Regions from separate parts of the Paenibacillus sp. 8b26 genome, predicted to be linked through region 1. Evidence: predicted binding sites of a transcription regulator. Region 1 holds the regulator's gene; each other region holds the start of a gene.
What was found. The regulator Rex, encoded in region 1, represses fermentation and respiration genes when NADH is low (regulators of the CRP and FNR family bind a similar motif). The targets are predictions, from matches to a motif close to TTGTGAAATATTTCACAA.
Positions count from the first base shown of each region.

Region 2: a site for Rex is predicted at 1,752-1,769, ahead of adhE (bifunctional acetaldehyde-CoA/alcohol dehydrogenase). Genes of this name have one in related genera too.
Region 3: a site for Rex is predicted at 1,810-1,827, ahead of ACQ4MX_RS19630 (cytochrome ubiquinol oxidase subunit I). Genes of this name have one in related genera too.

Region 1 covers NZ_CP192445.1:5,770,522-5,776,152, reverse strand. The annotation lists gene ACQ4MX_RS26890 ((S)-acetoin forming diacetyl reductase) at 1-315, opposite strand, end outside; gene ACQ4MX_RS26885 (hypothetical protein) at 812-1,081, opposite strand; gene ACQ4MX_RS26880 (DUF5590 domain-containing protein) at 1,116-1,640, opposite strand; gene ACQ4MX_RS26875 (amidohydrolase) at 1,678-2,979, opposite strand; gene ACQ4MX_RS26870 (redox-sensing transcriptional repressor Rex) at 2,966-3,619, opposite strand; gene dinG (ATP-dependent DNA helicase DinG) at 3,665-5,631, opposite strand, start outside.
Region 2 covers NZ_CP192445.1:5,572,550-5,578,180, reverse strand. The annotation lists gene adhE (bifunctional acetaldehyde-CoA/alcohol dehydrogenase) at 1-1,676, opposite strand, end outside; gene ACQ4MX_RS25870 (Crp/Fnr family transcriptional regulator) at 1,935-2,651, shown strand; gene ACQ4MX_RS25865 (DODA-type extradiol aromatic ring-opening family dioxygenase) at 2,924-3,691, opposite strand; gene ACQ4MX_RS25860 (hypothetical protein) at 4,033-4,311, shown strand; gene ACQ4MX_RS25855 (winged helix-turn-helix transcriptional regulator) at 4,390-4,713, opposite strand; gene ACQ4MX_RS25850 (ThuA domain-containing protein) at 4,982-5,631, opposite strand, start outside.
Region 3 covers NZ_CP192445.1:4,234,640-4,240,270, forward strand. The annotation lists gene ACQ4MX_RS19625 (response regulator) at 1-1,494, shown strand, start outside; gene ACQ4MX_RS19630 (cytochrome ubiquinol oxidase subunit I) at 1,901-3,307, shown strand; gene cydB (cytochrome d ubiquinol oxidase subunit II) at 3,294-4,307, shown strand; gene cydD (thiol reductant ABC exporter subunit CydD) at 4,307-5,631, shown strand, end outside.

The DNA of each region.
Region 1 (5,631 bases):
AGCCAGCGTAACATCCTCCAATAGCTTGGCGGGAGCAATCCCTGCATTATTTACAATGACATCAAAGCCACCGAGCTTCTCAGATGCTTCCTTTACAGCCGCAAAAACCTGATCCCGGTCGGAAACATCGACTTTAAGGGCAAGCGAGCGCCCTTCTGCCTTTGTAATCTTACCAGCAACACTTTGCGCCGTTTCTTCATTTAAATCTACAACCGCCACTGCGAATCCGTCTTGGCTCAGGCGTAAAGCAATAGCACGTCCAATCCCTTGACCTCCACCCGTTACTAATGCAACTTTCCCATCCACTTTTCCCATGTCCATGAATCTCCTTTTTGTACAAGTAGTCATGATAACATAGCCACAAAATTATGGGTTACGTTAGTCTGCACCTATAATTAAACCATTATAAGGAAAAAAATATTATGATCTTTGTAATAGACTTCATATTTAACCTGTTTAAGGGAAATTAAAGTGATAGTTGAGCTTGAAAGATATATGCGGAGCCACTGCGCAGGCGGATGGTGCTCCCCATCGCTGTTGCCCCCGGATTTCTTGAATGAGCACACATGGGGAGAAATCCGGGGAGGTGATGCTTTTTCGAGTTCGGCTTATATAACATTTTTTAAGTTAAACACAATCAGTCATTCCATGATAAACACTTACCCAACAAAAAAAGCTAAAAAAGACGCAAATACGAATAAATCGCATTTACGTCTTTTTTTTAGCTTTCAACCATTCTAACTAGCCATTCTTTTTATAAGACAATGTCTTCTAAATTAACATATATTTTTCCAATTCGTACAGAATTGGTTTAGTATAAAACCCAAAACGGAGACAAGCACAGCGGCGTCCGTGCCCCTACCCCCAACTCCCCTCCCATAAATAGAGTGGTGTTTGGAGTGACTCCCTGGCGGTCAGCCAGCGGAGTGGGCCAGCGGAGTGGGCCATTTGAATCTGAAGAAGCGAAGCGTTCGCCTTTGGCGCTGGATTTTCCCCATAAGAATCTAATCGAAAAAAATCCGGCGGCAACAGCGATCGTAAGATCAAATGGACTACGCAGCGCTCCTAGCGTCCCTAACACTCCCAAACCACCATCAGCCAGTCCTCACATCACTCTAGTAATTGGGCAAAGTATACTTCACCCCCACCGATCCCCCATCCGAGAAGCGATAAAAGGTATAGTAATGATGACTGCCGTCATCATAAAACAGCTGCCACACATATTGACCGTTAAACACACTCGGCTCAAGCCTTACAATATCTATACCCGGAAGCTGCTGCTGGATCATGGCTGTCATTTTTTGCTCGTCGACTCCGTTTTTCAGTAGCTCGGTATGAACACCACTATTATCTGTGACAGGTACATTCGGTTGGCCCTCCACTTTTTGAAAAGGAACCCACACCATAATATTTTCGTTCTGAGCATTTTTCCCTTGAACTACCCAATATACCTGATCCCACACCGACTTCCACGTCTGCGTCGTGCTGACCAGACCACCCGATTGCTTGGCCTTTACGATAGCGGCATTTCTCTCGGTCACCTGGTCTTGAGTAACGTAGGAATAATACCAGAAAATGCTGACCAGGACCAGTATGACGGCCAGAATGGCGACCGCTATCCATTTTTTCTTATTTTTCAAACCTGTGCTTCCTCTCTAAGGGGATGTGACACCTGAACTAGCGCGACAGCAGCCCTTCAAAGGCGGCTTGGGCCTCATGCTTGATACGTTCCTCATCCATAGTCAGGCACTCACCGTTTTTTACAACCTGACGACCGTCTACCCATACATGAGCCACGTCTTTGGCGCTTGCAGAGTATACGGCATGGGAAATGAGATCCGTACGCGGCAGGAAATGCGCCTGATTCAGATCGAGCGCGATAAAGTCTGCCTTGTTGCCTGCTGCCAGCGCTCCTACCTCTTTCAAGCCAATCGACTTCGCTCCGTACTCCGTTGCCAGACGCAACGCCTCACCCGCAGGAACTGCAGTTGGGTCGCCAGATACTCCCTTGTGAATGAGTGCAGCCAGACGCATTTCCTCAAACATATCCAGGTTATTGTTACTCGCGGGACCATCTGTTCCGAGAGAGACAGTAACGCCTGCACGCAGCAGGTCAGGCACTCTTGCCACACCACTTGCGAGCTTCAAGTTGCTGCCCGGATTATGCGAAACCGCTACACCACGTTCAGCCAGCAAAGCTATTTCTTCGTCATTCAAATGAACGCCATGGGCAACGAGCGATGGACGGGAGAAAAAGCCCAGCTTATCCAGATGTGCAACCGGACGCAAGCCATAATCGCGTACGTTTTGCTCTACTTCGGCAATCGTTTCGGACATATGCGTATGCAACGGCAAGTCCAGATCATGCGCTGCCTGTACGAATTTTTCGATAAACGCAGGTGGGCACGTATACGGCGCATGCGGAGACATCATGGTCGTAATGCGACCGTCTGCTTTTCCATGCCAATTACGCGCAAAGGTCACAGCCTCAGCCAGCTTGATCCGCTGCTCTTCCTCCGAACATAGTCCAATCGCTCCACGCATCAGACTGGCACGGATGCCGGACTCTTCAGCTACACGAGCCACCTCATCCATATGATCGTACATATCCAAAAAGGTTGTTGTACCACCTTTCAGCATTTCCAGCACGGACAAGGACGTACCCCAGTACACATCCGTAGACGTAAACTTGGCTTCCATCGGCCACATTTTTTCCTGTAGCCATACTTGGAGAGCCAGATCGTCCCCATACCCACGTAGCAAAGACATCGCAGCATGACCATGTGTATTCATCAGGCCAGGTAAAAACAGCAGCCCGTTACCGTCAATCGCGTCCGTCTCTTCCTCACCCGCTGGCAAAGTCTCACCAATGTAGGTGATGCGGCTATCCTCCACGATCATATAGCCGTGGATTACCCCGGCTTCCGGTCTGTTCACGGCAAAGGAGCCGTTTTTAATCATCCATTTATTCGCTGTCATGTTGCGTATCTTCCTTTCCGTCCTCCAAATAATAAGCAAGGCTTAACAAATCCGTTGTAAAATCTGTGGCATGTACCCGAATGTTTGCCGGTGTCTTGAGAGTAGTGGGTGCAAAGTTCAAAATTGCTCCAATCCCACTCTCAATGAGCCTGTCAGCGACGTGCTGTGCTTCAAAATCCGGTACGGTAATAATCCCGATCCGAATGTTTTGTTCCTTCACGGTCGCTTCCAGTTCATCCATCGGCTGTACGACCAGCGTATTGATCCTGGTTCCAACTTTATCTGGAACAGCATCAAATACCGCTACAATTTTCATATTGTCTTTTAAATAAGCATTATAATTCGAAAGGGCTTGCCCCAGATTACCTGCTCCGACCAATACCACGTTAATTTGCTGGTCGATTTTCAGGATATGGCGTATTTTCTCGATAAGATAAGTAACATCATAGCCGATACCCTTACGGCCAAAATCTCCAAAATACGCGAGATCCTTTCGAATTTGAGCCGGATTCAGATCCAGTCTTTGTCCCAGCTCCTGGGAAGAGACCGTAGACACCTCCCGTTTGTGCAGTGCATTCAGATAACGTAAATATACGGGTAACCTCCGTACGACAGCCTCTGAAATTTTATCTGATTTCATACTTGCTCCCCCTAATTGTAACGGACACGTTTAGATGTCCGTCCGTTATGCCTCTGTCTCCGGGGCGGATTGGAGCCATTCGGCGATGCGGGGCACCATTTGCTCCGTCGGCATATGCTCCATTTTTGGTCCCGGTAATGAGTACAAAAAATGCTTCCCGTAATAGGATTCGATTACACGCGTATCGTAAACGATAACGACCCCGTGGTCGCTCGCCGTACGTACCAAACGTCCAAATCCCTGTTTGAAGCGAATGACAGCCTGTGGAACAGACAGCTTCATAAAAGGATTTTTCTTCTGCTGCTGGAGCAGCTCACTTTTAGCCTCTAGCAGCGGGTGATTGGGCGGTTGGAACGGCAAGCGCACGATGGCCAGACACGTCAGCGCCTTGCCCGGAATATCGACGCCTTCCCAGAAGCTGCTGGTTCCCAGCAACACAGAAGCTTTGGCTTCCTGAAAACGTCGGGTCAGCTTGCTGCGGCTTCCACTGTCCACGCCCTGCCCCAGCACGGTGATATCGCTGGAAGACAACGCCTCCTTAAGCGGCTCATACACCTGCCGGAGCATACGGTAGGAGGTAAAGAGAACGAGCATTCTCCCCCGCGTCGCTTGAGCAGTCGCGCCTAGCGAGCTGACGAGCATATCTACAAAATGCTCATCTCCTACACTGCCCTTCACGCTCGGGAAATCCCTTGGAATGACTAGCAGCACCTGATCCCTGTAGTTAAAGGGTGACGGGAGCTGCGTAGTCATCAGCCGTCCTTGATCTGCGGCCTCCTGCAAGCCGAGCTGATCGGTCATGTACTGAAACGACTTATCCACCGATAAGGTAGCAGATGTCAGAATAATGCTTCTTTTTTTGTCAAAAAACATTTCTTTCAGCTGGCGGCTCACATCGACGGGCACCGCATAAAATTGCAGCGACTTACTGCGGAATTGCCCGCTCGCTTCAAGCCAGTATACGGTCGTTTCATCATCCAGCCGCATGAAAAAGCGCAAGCTTTCCCTAATGCCTGCCAAATCCTTGAGCAGCCCCGTAATATCCGTAATGAGGCTGTCAGCCGCATAATCGTCATGTTCTTCCTTCACATCGAGCATCAGCTTGTCGCCCTTGCGCAAAATTTCGCTCATCGTTACATAAAGCTGATTTTCCAGCGCAGCCGCCTGATCCCACTTGGCAGGCTTGGCCGATGGCTTGAGACGGGAAGAAAACTGCCCTGTTTCGCCCGGTGTCGCATCACTTCGCTCCGGCAGCATGCCAAACAGCTTGTCGCTCAGCAAATCCCAAGTCTCCTTGACCTCCAGCACGAGCGGATACAACTGGTCGATGGTAGAGGCCCAATCCGTCGACTTCTCATGCCCCGACTTTGCCAACTGCTGACGCAGCGAAGGCAATTGTCCGTTCTTGCTGTCCTTAAACAACCGGGTCAGCGTATGCACGAGTGTGAAATATTTCATATGCATGCCCAGATGCTTACCAGCAACTTCCTCCAGGTGATGGGCTTCATCAATCACCAGATGCTCATAGCTCGGCAATAGCTGATGACTTGCTTTTACGTCCGTGAACAGCTTGGAGTGATTCGTAATAACCACATCCGATATTCCCGCCTCATGGCGCGCACGATGATAAAAGCATTTGCGGAACCACGGACATGAACGACCAAGACAGGACTCGGAATCACTGGCCACCGTTTCCCAAAAATCTCCGCCACGATTACTCAGATTCAGTTCTTCATCATCGCCGGTTTCCGTCAACGTCAGCCAGACGATCATCTGGGCGGCTGTAATTAAATCTTCCTTCGGCGTTGCGAAGTCTCTTCTGTTTATTTTATGTTCAAACTTACGCAGACACAAATAATGTCCCCGGCCCTTAAAAATGGCAGCCCGGAACGGGAACGGGATCACCTTGGTCAGCATCGGAATATCACGCTCGCGTAATTGCTCCTGCAGGTTGATCGTATGCGTACTTACCATGACTCGCTGTCCATTTTTCACACTGTGATACAGCGAAG
Region 2 (5,631 bases), 200 kb from region 1:
TTAGCCGCATCCATCGGCGAACCGCCGCCCAATGCAATAATGCAATCCGGTTGGAAACGTCTCATCATTTCAGTACCACGTTCTACCGTAACTGTCGATGGATCTGGCTCTACTTCCGAGAACACTTCGATAGCTACTGGTGTTTGGCGCTGGTGTAAATAATGGATGACACGATCCACATATCCGAGTTTCACCATCATAGGGTCTGTGATAATGGCTACACGTGTGATATCAGGCATTTTAGCAAGATACTGAGTCGAATTTTTTTCAAAATAAATTTTGGAAGGTACTTTGAACCATTGCATATTCACCGTACGTTTCGCCACCCTTTTCACATTAATCAAGTTGACTGCCGATACGTTCGACGAAGTCGAGTTACGTCCGTACGAACCACAACCGAGTGTCAGCGATGGAAGGTTGGTGTTGTAGATGTCACCGATCGCACCATGTGTGGAAGGTGCATTTACAATAATACGGCCTGTTTGCAAACGGTTTGCGAACCGGGCGATAACGTCCTCATCGTTCGAATGAATAGCGGACGAGTGGCCCATGCCCCCGAATTCCACGACTTCAGCAGCGCGTTGAATACCTTGTTCAGCATTTTTTACTTTATAGCAAGCCAATACAGGACTCAATTTTTCCGCAGACAATGGGAATTTTGTTCCTACTCCTTCAATCTCAGCGACCAAAATTTTAGTTCCTGCTGGTACTGTGATACCACTCATTTCAGCAATTTTCACAGCAGACTGTCCGACGATAGCTGGGTTCACTGCACATTTCTCGACATTCATAGCTCCTTGAGTGAGCTTAGCTGCTTCTTCTTTATTTACAAAGTAGCAACCGTTAGCGATCATCAATTTTTTCACTTGTTCGAAGATTGGCTCTTCGATAATAACCGCTTGCTCGGAAGCACAGATCATACCGTTATCAAAAGATTTGGAGAGGATGAGGTCATTCACGGCCTGCTTGATGTCTGCTGTTTTTTCAATAAAGCAAGGCACGTTACCTGGGCCTACACCCAGAGCCGGTTTACCGCAGCTATACGCCGCCTTAACCATGCCTGATCCACCAGTTGCCAGAATCAGCGCCACATCCGGGTGATTCATAAGTGAATTTGTCTTATCCATCGATGGAGCTTCAATCCATTGAATACAATCGGCCGGAGCACCATGTTTGACGGCTGCTTCAAGCAAGACGCGAGCTGCTTCCGCACTACACGATTGAGCGGATGGATGGAAACCGAAAATGATCGGGTTACGTGTTTTAATAGCAATCAACGCTTTGAACATTGTAGTTGAAGTCGGATTAGTCACTGGAGTGATCCCCATAATGATGCCGACGGGTTCTGCTATTTTTTGAAAACTGTCAAAGTCATTATCTTCAATGACACCGACGGTTTTTTCATTTTTGATACTATGATAGACATATTCTGTCGCAAACATGTTTTTGGTGATTTTGTCCTCGTACACGCCGCGTCCTGTTTCTTCAACAGCCAGCTTTGCCAGATGCATGTGCTTATCCATCCCTGCGAGTGCCATAGCTTGTACGATTTCGTCAATCTGCTCCTGATTCATACTCATGAAAGCCTGCTGTGCCCGGTTCCCCCGGTCAATCAGCGTTTGAATATACTGCTCAGCGCTTTGCTCTTTTTGGATAACCTCGTTTTTAACAGCCATTTCCCTCATCCTCCTGTTATCTCGTGTACTATCTCTTGTTCACGCACTGATCGTAACACAGCTTTTCAAGATATATTGTGATTTTTTTCACAATATATTTAAAATTTTATTTTATGAAGTGAATTAAATCACAAAGTTTGGAATTCTGCCACTTTTACCCCCTCTTCTTGCCCCAAAAACTCATAGCACAGGTATATAATGAATTTGAATTGATCAAGTTGCAGATAAAAAACAAAGGAAACAAAGGGGAAATGGACGATGAGAAACCCTGCAAACGTAATGGAAGCCCGCGGCAACACCTGTTGCTTCTCGGAGGCCAGCTTCAACCGGCTGCAAGTGATGATGAAAGATCGGGTCATGCCAGAAAGCTCGCATCTATTCTGGGAAGGAGATACAGCGGATAAGCTGTTTTATATCAAGCGCGGACGCGTAAAAGTAACAAAAACAACGGATGAGGGTAAGGAACTTATACTATATATGTACCAAAGCGGCGATCTGATTGGTCAAGCTGATCCATTTTTCGGTACCAAGCACTCCTTTTCTGCCGAAGTTCTGGAGGACAGTGATATCGGTGTTGTCGATCACACGGATTTGGAGCTGCTCATTTGCCAGCACTGTGATTTTGCCATTGACTTTATGAAATGGATGGGGTCCCACCACCGTATTACCCAGACCAAGTTTCGCGATTTGATGATGTACGGCAAGCCCGGTGCTCTGTGCTCCACACTGATCCGTCTGTGCAACACCTACGGAGAGCCTCACGGCGAGCATATTCTTATTCATAAAAAAATTACTCATACCGACCTGTCCAATATGATCGGTGCCACCCGTGAAAGTGTAAACCGGATGCTGAGTGATTTGCGTAAAAAAAATGCAGTCGAATATGATAATGGCATGATCGTTGTCAAGGATTTGGAAATGCTGCAAGGCATATGTCATTGTGAACTGTGCCCGCGTGAGATTTGCCGAATTTAAATTATTTGTTTTATTTTATGTAAAAGAGAGTGTTCTGTAAACTGTATGGCTTACAGAACACTCTCTTAATTTTATACTCCCACTCCACCTAAATGGCGGGCAGCAGCGGATCAATCCATTTGAATCTGAAGAAGCGAAGCGTTCGCCTTTGCAGCGGGATTCTCACCTCTAAATGCCTTATACAACCCAAAAGAATCCCGCGGCAACAGCGATCGTAAGATCAAATGGATCGTGAAGCGCCTAACATCCCGCCAACATTCTTTTCCACACTTTTAGAACTGGAAGCACAGATAACTTAAATTCCCCATCTCATAGCTTCTGTGGACAACCTTGGCTCTATTCGCCGGATCTCCACTCCCCATGGCAATAAACAACGGTACAAAATGTTCAGCCCTCGGTACCGCCTGACGAGCATACGGGGCTTCACTTTCATAGCGGTCCAAGGCCTGCACATCTCCATTCTGTACCTTTTCAATAATCCAGTCATCAAAATCAAGAGCCCAAGGCTCTGTTTTCGTTTCTCCCCATTTGACGATGCGCAGATTATGGACAGTTACACCACTCCCAATGACCAAAATATCCTGTTCACCTAGCCCGCGCAACACTTCTCCGATAGCATATTGTGCTTTCGGCGATAGAAACGGATTCACAGAAATCTGAACTACCGGGATATCCGCCTCAGGATACATACGATGCAGAAGTGTCCAGGACCCATGATCCAGCCCTCGCGCCCCATCTGTTTGTACATCAATGCCCTTTTGCTCATATAATTCTTTCAACTTGGCCGCCAGCTCCACCGAACCATGAGCCGGATATTTCACTGCATACAGCTCCGGTGGGAAACCGCCAAAATCATAAATCGTATCGTAAATGCCGTCTATCGAACTAATTGTCAATGTCTGCGTCTCCCAATGGGCAGTGAAGATAACAATAGCTTTCGGGCGAATACTCTTTCCAAGCTGCTCCAGAAAAGCAGTATATTCTGTCTGTTCAATAGCAAGCATAGGTGATCCGTGGGCTAAAAACAAAGATGGCATCATGTGAAAATCCCCTTATCTTTTTTTAAATTTATTTTTCTCAACAAGTAACTTTATGTAAGTAATAATACATAAGTAACAAGGTTATGTCAATTCAGACTTTAACATATACCTATAAAACGTCTCTTCCTTAAATAAAGATTGATATAGGTATAAAGTCATAGTAATATATAACTAATAAATTTTAAATATTCACTATAAATCGATATAAAGGACTGGTTTCTATGGAGATACATACTGCTAATTGCCCAAAGTGTGGTTCCGTTTTCCGGCAAAATCTTAGAAACCTGTGCAATACCTGTATCCAAGAAGAAAATTTATTTTATGATCGCTGTTCCAACTATTTGTGGAAACATCCCGCTACTCATACTCGCCAGCTTAGTGAAGCAACCGGCACACCTATGGATTTGCTCACAGACTGGGTAAGAGCAGGCAAGTTTCCCTCCACCTATAGCCAGCTTGATTATCCTTGCGAGTCTTGCCATTCCCCGATTTATGCGGGAAGACTTTGCCATTCCTGCCTCGGTACGTTCCGTACGGCAGCGCTTGATATTCAAACCCGTGTCCCCCGTCGTACTGCAACCGGATTATTTTCAATCGCAGGCCGCGCCAAAGGCTATTAAGAATTACAAAATAAAAAAACAGCCTTTTTCCTAGGAAAAGGCTGTTTTACTATGAAAAACGTTTATTCGGCTTGATACTCATCTAATCCATTCCTCAGCCCAATATTGAATCTGTTCCATGACCGGCTGAAGTGCACGGCCTTTGGTCGTCAGCTCATATTCAATGCGGACAGGAGTTTCCGGGTATACATGACGTGTAAGAATCCCTTCATTCTCCAGATCCTTCATCCGCTCAGACAGCATTTTATCGCTCATTGTGGGAATCAGATTGGAAATATCCTTAAAACGCTTGGGACCGCTCATCATAGATTGAATAATCAGTCCGTTCCAGCGCTTACCCAGACATGAAAAGGCACTTTCAAAACGCGGACACATTTTCGCAAGTTGCGGTTGACCCTCCATATTTTTCACCTTCTTTAGCATTTCGGTTTGATAAAGCTTTCCTTTTGTTAGTATATATCATTTTAGCATACTTTATCCCGAAAGAAAACACTTTCTTCTTAATTTAATACCCAGTCCGATAAAGTTGCCATGACCAAAGCTGATTATACAATAAACCGGCATAAGAGGTATATGGCAAATACGTTAAATCAAAAACAGGCGGAATCTCAAGAGATTTCCGCCTGTCAGTCTGTTCAATATCAAGTTTATTTTAACCAATAAATGGAAATTATACCAATACACCACCGAGAGGTCTGACAGGTTGGCTTTTACCAAAAACTGGTTGAACAATGCTTGTAGGATAAGCCCAACGAATACTGTTAGCAATAACCTTCAGAATATCGGGCTGGTAATAGGTTGGATACGTTTCATGACCCGGTCGGAAATAAAATATTTTACCACTGCCACGACGGAAAGTACAACCGGTTCTGAACACCTCTCCACCTTCAAAATTACTAACAAAAACCAATTCATCCGGCGCCGGGATATCAAAAAACTCACCGTACATCTCTTCGTGCTCCAACAGAATTTTAGCGTCAATGCCCTCCGCAATAGGGTGGGACGGATTGACGGACCAAATAATTTCCTGTTCGCCTGCCACTCTCCATTTCAGATCACAGCTTGTGCCCATCAGGGCTTTGAACGGCTTGGAAAAATGTCCAGAGTGGAGCACGATCAAGCCCATGCCTTCCTGTACCCGCTTTACAACACGGGCTGTAATTTCATCACTCACCTGATCATGTGCTTTATGCCCCCACCACAGCAGCACATCTGTGGAATTCAGGATTTCTTCTCCTAAACCATGCTGGGCATCATCACGCAACGTAGCCGTTCGAATGGCGAACCCTTCGCCTGACAGCCCATCAGCCAATGCCTTGT
Region 3 (5,631 bases), 1.5 Mb from region 1:
TGCGGCTTTCATATTGTAGATACTGCAGGGAACGGGCGCGAGGCATTGGATAAATTTAAGGAGCACCGGCCGGAGCTGGTCATTGTTGATATACGCATGCCGGGGATGAGCGGGCTGGAGGTCATACGAAGCATACGCGAAATGAACGGTCAGCCTTTTCATTTTCTCATTTTAAGCGGATATGCGGACTTTGATTATGCGCGGCAGGCGATGGGCTTTGGCGTAGATGGTTATTTATTAAAGCCTGTGGACGAAGAAGAAATGACGACAGAGCTGAAACGGGTACGGCGAAGCATTGAGAGCGAAAAAGAAGACGGCAAGTGGGGGAGCCCGTCTCCCCATGAGCGCGATTGGATCGAAACCCTGCTGTTTCCTGAACATCCTGACCAGCATCCAGCGCCACCCGCTTTGGATTGGGGAAGCTATCAGGTCGTACTGCTGGATCTGCGGATACCCGACTGGGATCGGCAAGCCCGGCAGTCAGCAGCAAAGCTGCGGCTAACGGAAATGTGCCAGGAGCAGGGCAGGGGGATTGTATTCGAAGCCGGAATTTATACAGGCTTGCTACTCCCTGCCACGGTGGAAATACAAGAAGATGCTGTTCGGTTGCTGGCTTCCTGGCGACAGGCACTAAAGCCGTGGACAACGGAAATATACGTAGCTGCTGGTGATCCGGTGGGCAGACTACATGATATTCCAAGCTCTTTTGAGCAGGCGCTGCGTCTACTGGAGCGTACTTTCCTGTTCCGTGCGGAAAGGGTGATGCTTACCCGTGACCTGCATGATTTGGAGACTTCGGACGAGGAAATGTGTGAAACGACTGATAAAACCTCGGACTCTATGCGTTATGCAGAGAAGCTATACTACGCGTTGGATATGGCGAATCGTGAAGCTGCAATACGTGTATTGAAGGAAATGGAGGTCCAATTTCCTCAGATCTATCGTACAGAAGCTGCAATCAAGGCGGCGTTTGCACAGACATTTACCTTGGCGCTGAACAAGTATGCTGCTGGCCAGGAGCAGAGCCGGACGGTGCTGGAGGAGCATTCGCACTTGATTACGGATGTATATGCTTATTCAACCTTGGGTGAGCTGGTGGATCGGTCGCTGGAGCATGTGCTGCAATGGATTGGTCAGACCGATCCGGGCGGTAAAGAAACGATCATGAAACAATTGATTGATTTCATTCACAGCCATTATGATGAGAACCTGCGCTTGGAGCTGTTGGCGGATATGTTTAATTACAACAGCGGCTATTTGGGCAAATTGTTCAAAAGTCATACAGGCGAAGCCTTTAACGCTTACCTGGATAAGGTGAGGATCGAGCGGGCAAGGGAACTGCTTGCACAGGGAATCAGGGTGCATCAGGTGGCAGGACGGGTCGGATATGCCAATGCCGATTACTTTCATGGCAAATTCAAAAAATATGCGGGGATGTCGCCTTCCTCCTACCGTAATCGGGTTCAGAAGAACAGAGGAACGGATGGCGATTGATAGATTCCCGTGGGTTAAATTGATGAAGTCTCTCTTGCGGATGTCGGAGCAAAAGTCTCCGAACGAAGAGAGGCTTTTTGTTTGAAAAAATTTGGATAGATCAATCGCAAATGTCACACTAATTAGAGAATTAGAGCTGTTTTCATAAATTTGCCATCATTACGACACAACTTTGACACGATGTTCACACTTTCGATTCTATTTCACTCAAACCTATTCTATATAATGATGATATTCTGAAGCCCGATCATGAGATCCCGTATTGAAGATGCCCGAGGGGGCCATTCATAAAAAGTGATCGTTCCATATGTAATAATGTGAATACTATCACAAGGATAAAAGAAGGATTCAGAGCCCAATTATTATTATTCATACTTAAGAGAAGCGCAGGGGGAGGAATAACATCATGGACGTATTAGAATTGGCACGGTTGCAGTTTGCGACCACAACGATTCTTCACTTTGTTTATGTGCCGATCTCCATTGGATTGTCGTTGATGGTGGCAATTATGGAGACCATGTATGTAATCAAAAAAAATGATTTGTACAAAAAAATGGCTCAATTCTGGGGAACTTTTTTGCTGATTAACTTTGCAGTGGGCGTCGTCACCGGAATTTTGCAAGAGTTTCAGTTCGGGATGAACTGGTCGGACTTTTCCCGGTTTGTCGGTGATGTGTTCGGTACGCCGCTGGCGATTGAGGCACTGCTTGCCTTTTTCCTGGAATCAACCTTCATCGGATTGTGGGTATTCGGCTGGGAACGTCTGTCCAAAGCAGTCCATTTAACCTGTATGTGGCTGGTATCCATCGGTACGATGCTGTCTGCTTTGTGGATTTTGGCAGCCAATTCATTCATGCAACGTCCAGTTGGATATGAGATTCAAAATGGTCGCGCAGAAATGAAAGATTTTTTCGCTCTGTTGACGAACGAACAACTGTTGTGGGAGTTTCCACACACACTGTTTGCAGCTATTGCCACAGGTGCTTTTCTCGTTGCGGGAATTAGCGCATGGAAGCTGATGCACAAAAAGAATCTGGACTTTTTCAAGCCTTCTTTCAAAGTGAGTATTATTGTCGCATTGATTAGTTCGATGCTGATTCCGATGTTTGGTCACGGACAGGCTCAATATTTGGTAGAAACACAGCCAATGAAGATGGCTGCCAGTGAAGGGTTATGGGAAAACAGTAGTGACCCTGCCCCTTGGACGGTTATCGCAGGCATTGACCCTGACAAGAAGGAAAACAGCTTTGAATTTAAGCTTCCTTATCTTCTGAGTTTGTTGTCGTATAACAAGCTGTCCGGCGCGGTATTGGGGATGAATGAGCTTCAGGCACAATATGAACAAGCTTACGGACCGGGCAACTATATCCCGCCAGTACGTACTACTTTTTGGAGTTTCCGCATTATGATTGCGGCCGGATGTGCGATGATTGCACTTGCTTTGTACGGAGCTTATCTGACATTCCGTAAGAAATTGGAGGGTTCGCATCGCTGGTTCTTCCGCTTGATGATGCTCGGTATATCACTTCCATTCATTGGAAATACTGCGGGTTGGATCATGACGGAAGTGGGGCGTCAGCCTTGGACTGTCTTTGGTTTACTTCAAACCAAAGATTCGGTTTCGCCTACCGTTGGGGCAGGGGAAGTGCTGTTCTCACTGATCTCGTTTACCGCACTGTATTTAATTTTAACGGGTGTGCTGGCATTCCTGTTTGTCCGTACAGCTCGCAAAGGTCCGGATATCGAACCATATCAGGAAACGGTAATTCATGATCCATTCGCTCAAGGGGGTGACACCATTGACGTTAAATGATTTGTGGTTCTTATTGATTGCTGTACTGTTCACCGGCTTCTTCTTCCTGGAGGGCTTCGATTTTGGCGTGGGTATGGCTACAGGTCTGGTGCCGCGTAATGACCAGCAAAAACGCTTGATGATCAATACGATTGGTCCATTCTGGGATGCAAACGAAGTATGGCTGATCACAGCAGCAGGTGCGATGTTCGCGGCTTTCCCGCACTGGTATGCGACGATGTTCAGCGGATATTATCTGGTATTTGTACTTATTCTGCTTGGTTTGATTTTACGCGGAGTTTCCTTTGAGTTCCGGGGTAAGGCAGAAGGAAAATGGTGGACAGGGACGTGGGATGCCTGCATTCTGATTGGCAGCTTTCTGCCGCCGATGCTGTTCGGTATGGCTTTTGCGGCTTTGGTAAAGGGTGTACCTATTCAGCAAAACATGGACTTGAAAGCCGGATTCTCCGATGTGTTTAACGGATATACGGTATGGATTGGACTGACCGTGGTGGGGATGTGCCTGATGCATGGGCTGACGTTTATTTCCCTGCGGACGATTGGAGAAGTGCGGGATCGTGCCCGTGTGATTGCGTCTAAATTCCTTCCGATATTAGGTATTTTGCTCGCGGGTATGGTGGTGTGGACTTATTTTGCAACAGATGTATTCACACGACGTGGCCCTTATATGTATGCCGCAGTTGCAGTGGGGATCGTCGCCTATGTGCTGGCATGGTATTTCCTGAAGCAGCGCCGCGAAGGCTGGGCCTTTGGGATGACGGGAGCTATCATTTTGCTGACATTCGTTTCGTTGTTCGTCGGCTTGTTTCCGAGATTTATGGTGAGTTCGATCAACAGTGCATTTGATTTGACGATATATAATGCAAGCTCCAGTCATTACACACTGAAAGCCATGACGATTGTTGCAGCAACGCTTTTACCCTTTGTGCTGGCTTATCAGGCGTGGAGCTACTTTGTTTTCCATAAGCGTCTCAGTGAAAAGGATCATTTGGAATACTAATGGATAAAGCATGGTTTGGATTAAAGGGCATTCGGCCGGTAATGCTGCTGCTGGCCGCCCTTTCCCTGGCCCAGGGGGCCGCTGTGATTGCGCAAGCGATTTTTTTGGCAAAGGCTGTTACGATTTTATTTGATAAACATCCGCTGGTGATGGCTTGGCCGCCACTGGCGTTGTTTTTCGCGGCTTTTGCTGCGAGGCATACGATGATCTGGCTGCAACGCCGGACAGCAGGCCGTTTTGCCGAAGCATCAGGCGCTTCCTTGCGGGAGCGTCTGCTTGTTCGTTTGTTCGAGCGAGGGCCTGTTTTTGCTGCAAAGGAAGGTAGCGGGAAGCTGGTGACGTTGGCGCTGGATGGAGTGGATCGTTTTCGCACGTATTTGGAGTTGTCCATTCCGCGTATGATTGACATGATGTGTGTGACGATACTTGTGCTTGTGTCTGTTTTCACATTGGATGTAATTTCAGGTGTGATTTTGACGGCTACGATGCCCATCCTGGTTGGCTTCTTTATCCTGCTGGGCTTGGCGGCGCGGAAGCAGGCAGATAAACAGTGGCGTTCTTATCGTCTGTTATCGCATCATTTCACGGATTCGTTGCGCGGCCTACAGACGCTGCGTTTTTTGGGCCGTAGCCGGGAGCATGGAGAAACGGTCGGGAAGGTCAGCGACCAGTACCGCACGGCTACGATGCGTACACTGCGGGTCGCGTTCCTGTCCTCTTTTGCTCTCGATTTTTTTAGTATGCTCTCGGTGGCTTTTGTGGCGGTAGGCTTGGGCTTGCGACTGATTACCGGATCGGTGGGACTGGAAGCGGCACTTGCGGTACTCATTCTGGCCCCGGAATATTTTATGCCTGTACGCCAGTTGGGATCGGACTATCATGCCTCGCTGGATGGCAAGGAGGCTTGGGGTGCAATGCGCTCCATTCTCGGTGCAGAGGATGAAGCGGCTCAACAAACAGATTCCGTGGATATCCTTATGGGGAGTGGCAGCACAGACAATGCTAAGGGTGACGGCAATGCCCTAAATATCACGGGACAGGATACGATTAGGTTGTCGGATATATGCCTGCTCAACGAGGACGGTTCCGCACGGCTTGACCACATATCCGCGAGTGTTGAGCCGCATATGAGTATGATCGGCATCGTCGGAGCCAGCGGTGCAGGTAAAACAACGCTGCTCAGTTTGCTTGGCGGCTTCGCTGAATCAACCTCGGGCGAGCTGAACGTGAATGGATGGGCATTGGCTGGTGATAACAAAGCCGAATGGCAGCGTCATATTGCCTATATTCCGCAGCATCCGTACCTGTTCAGCGCTTCCTTGGC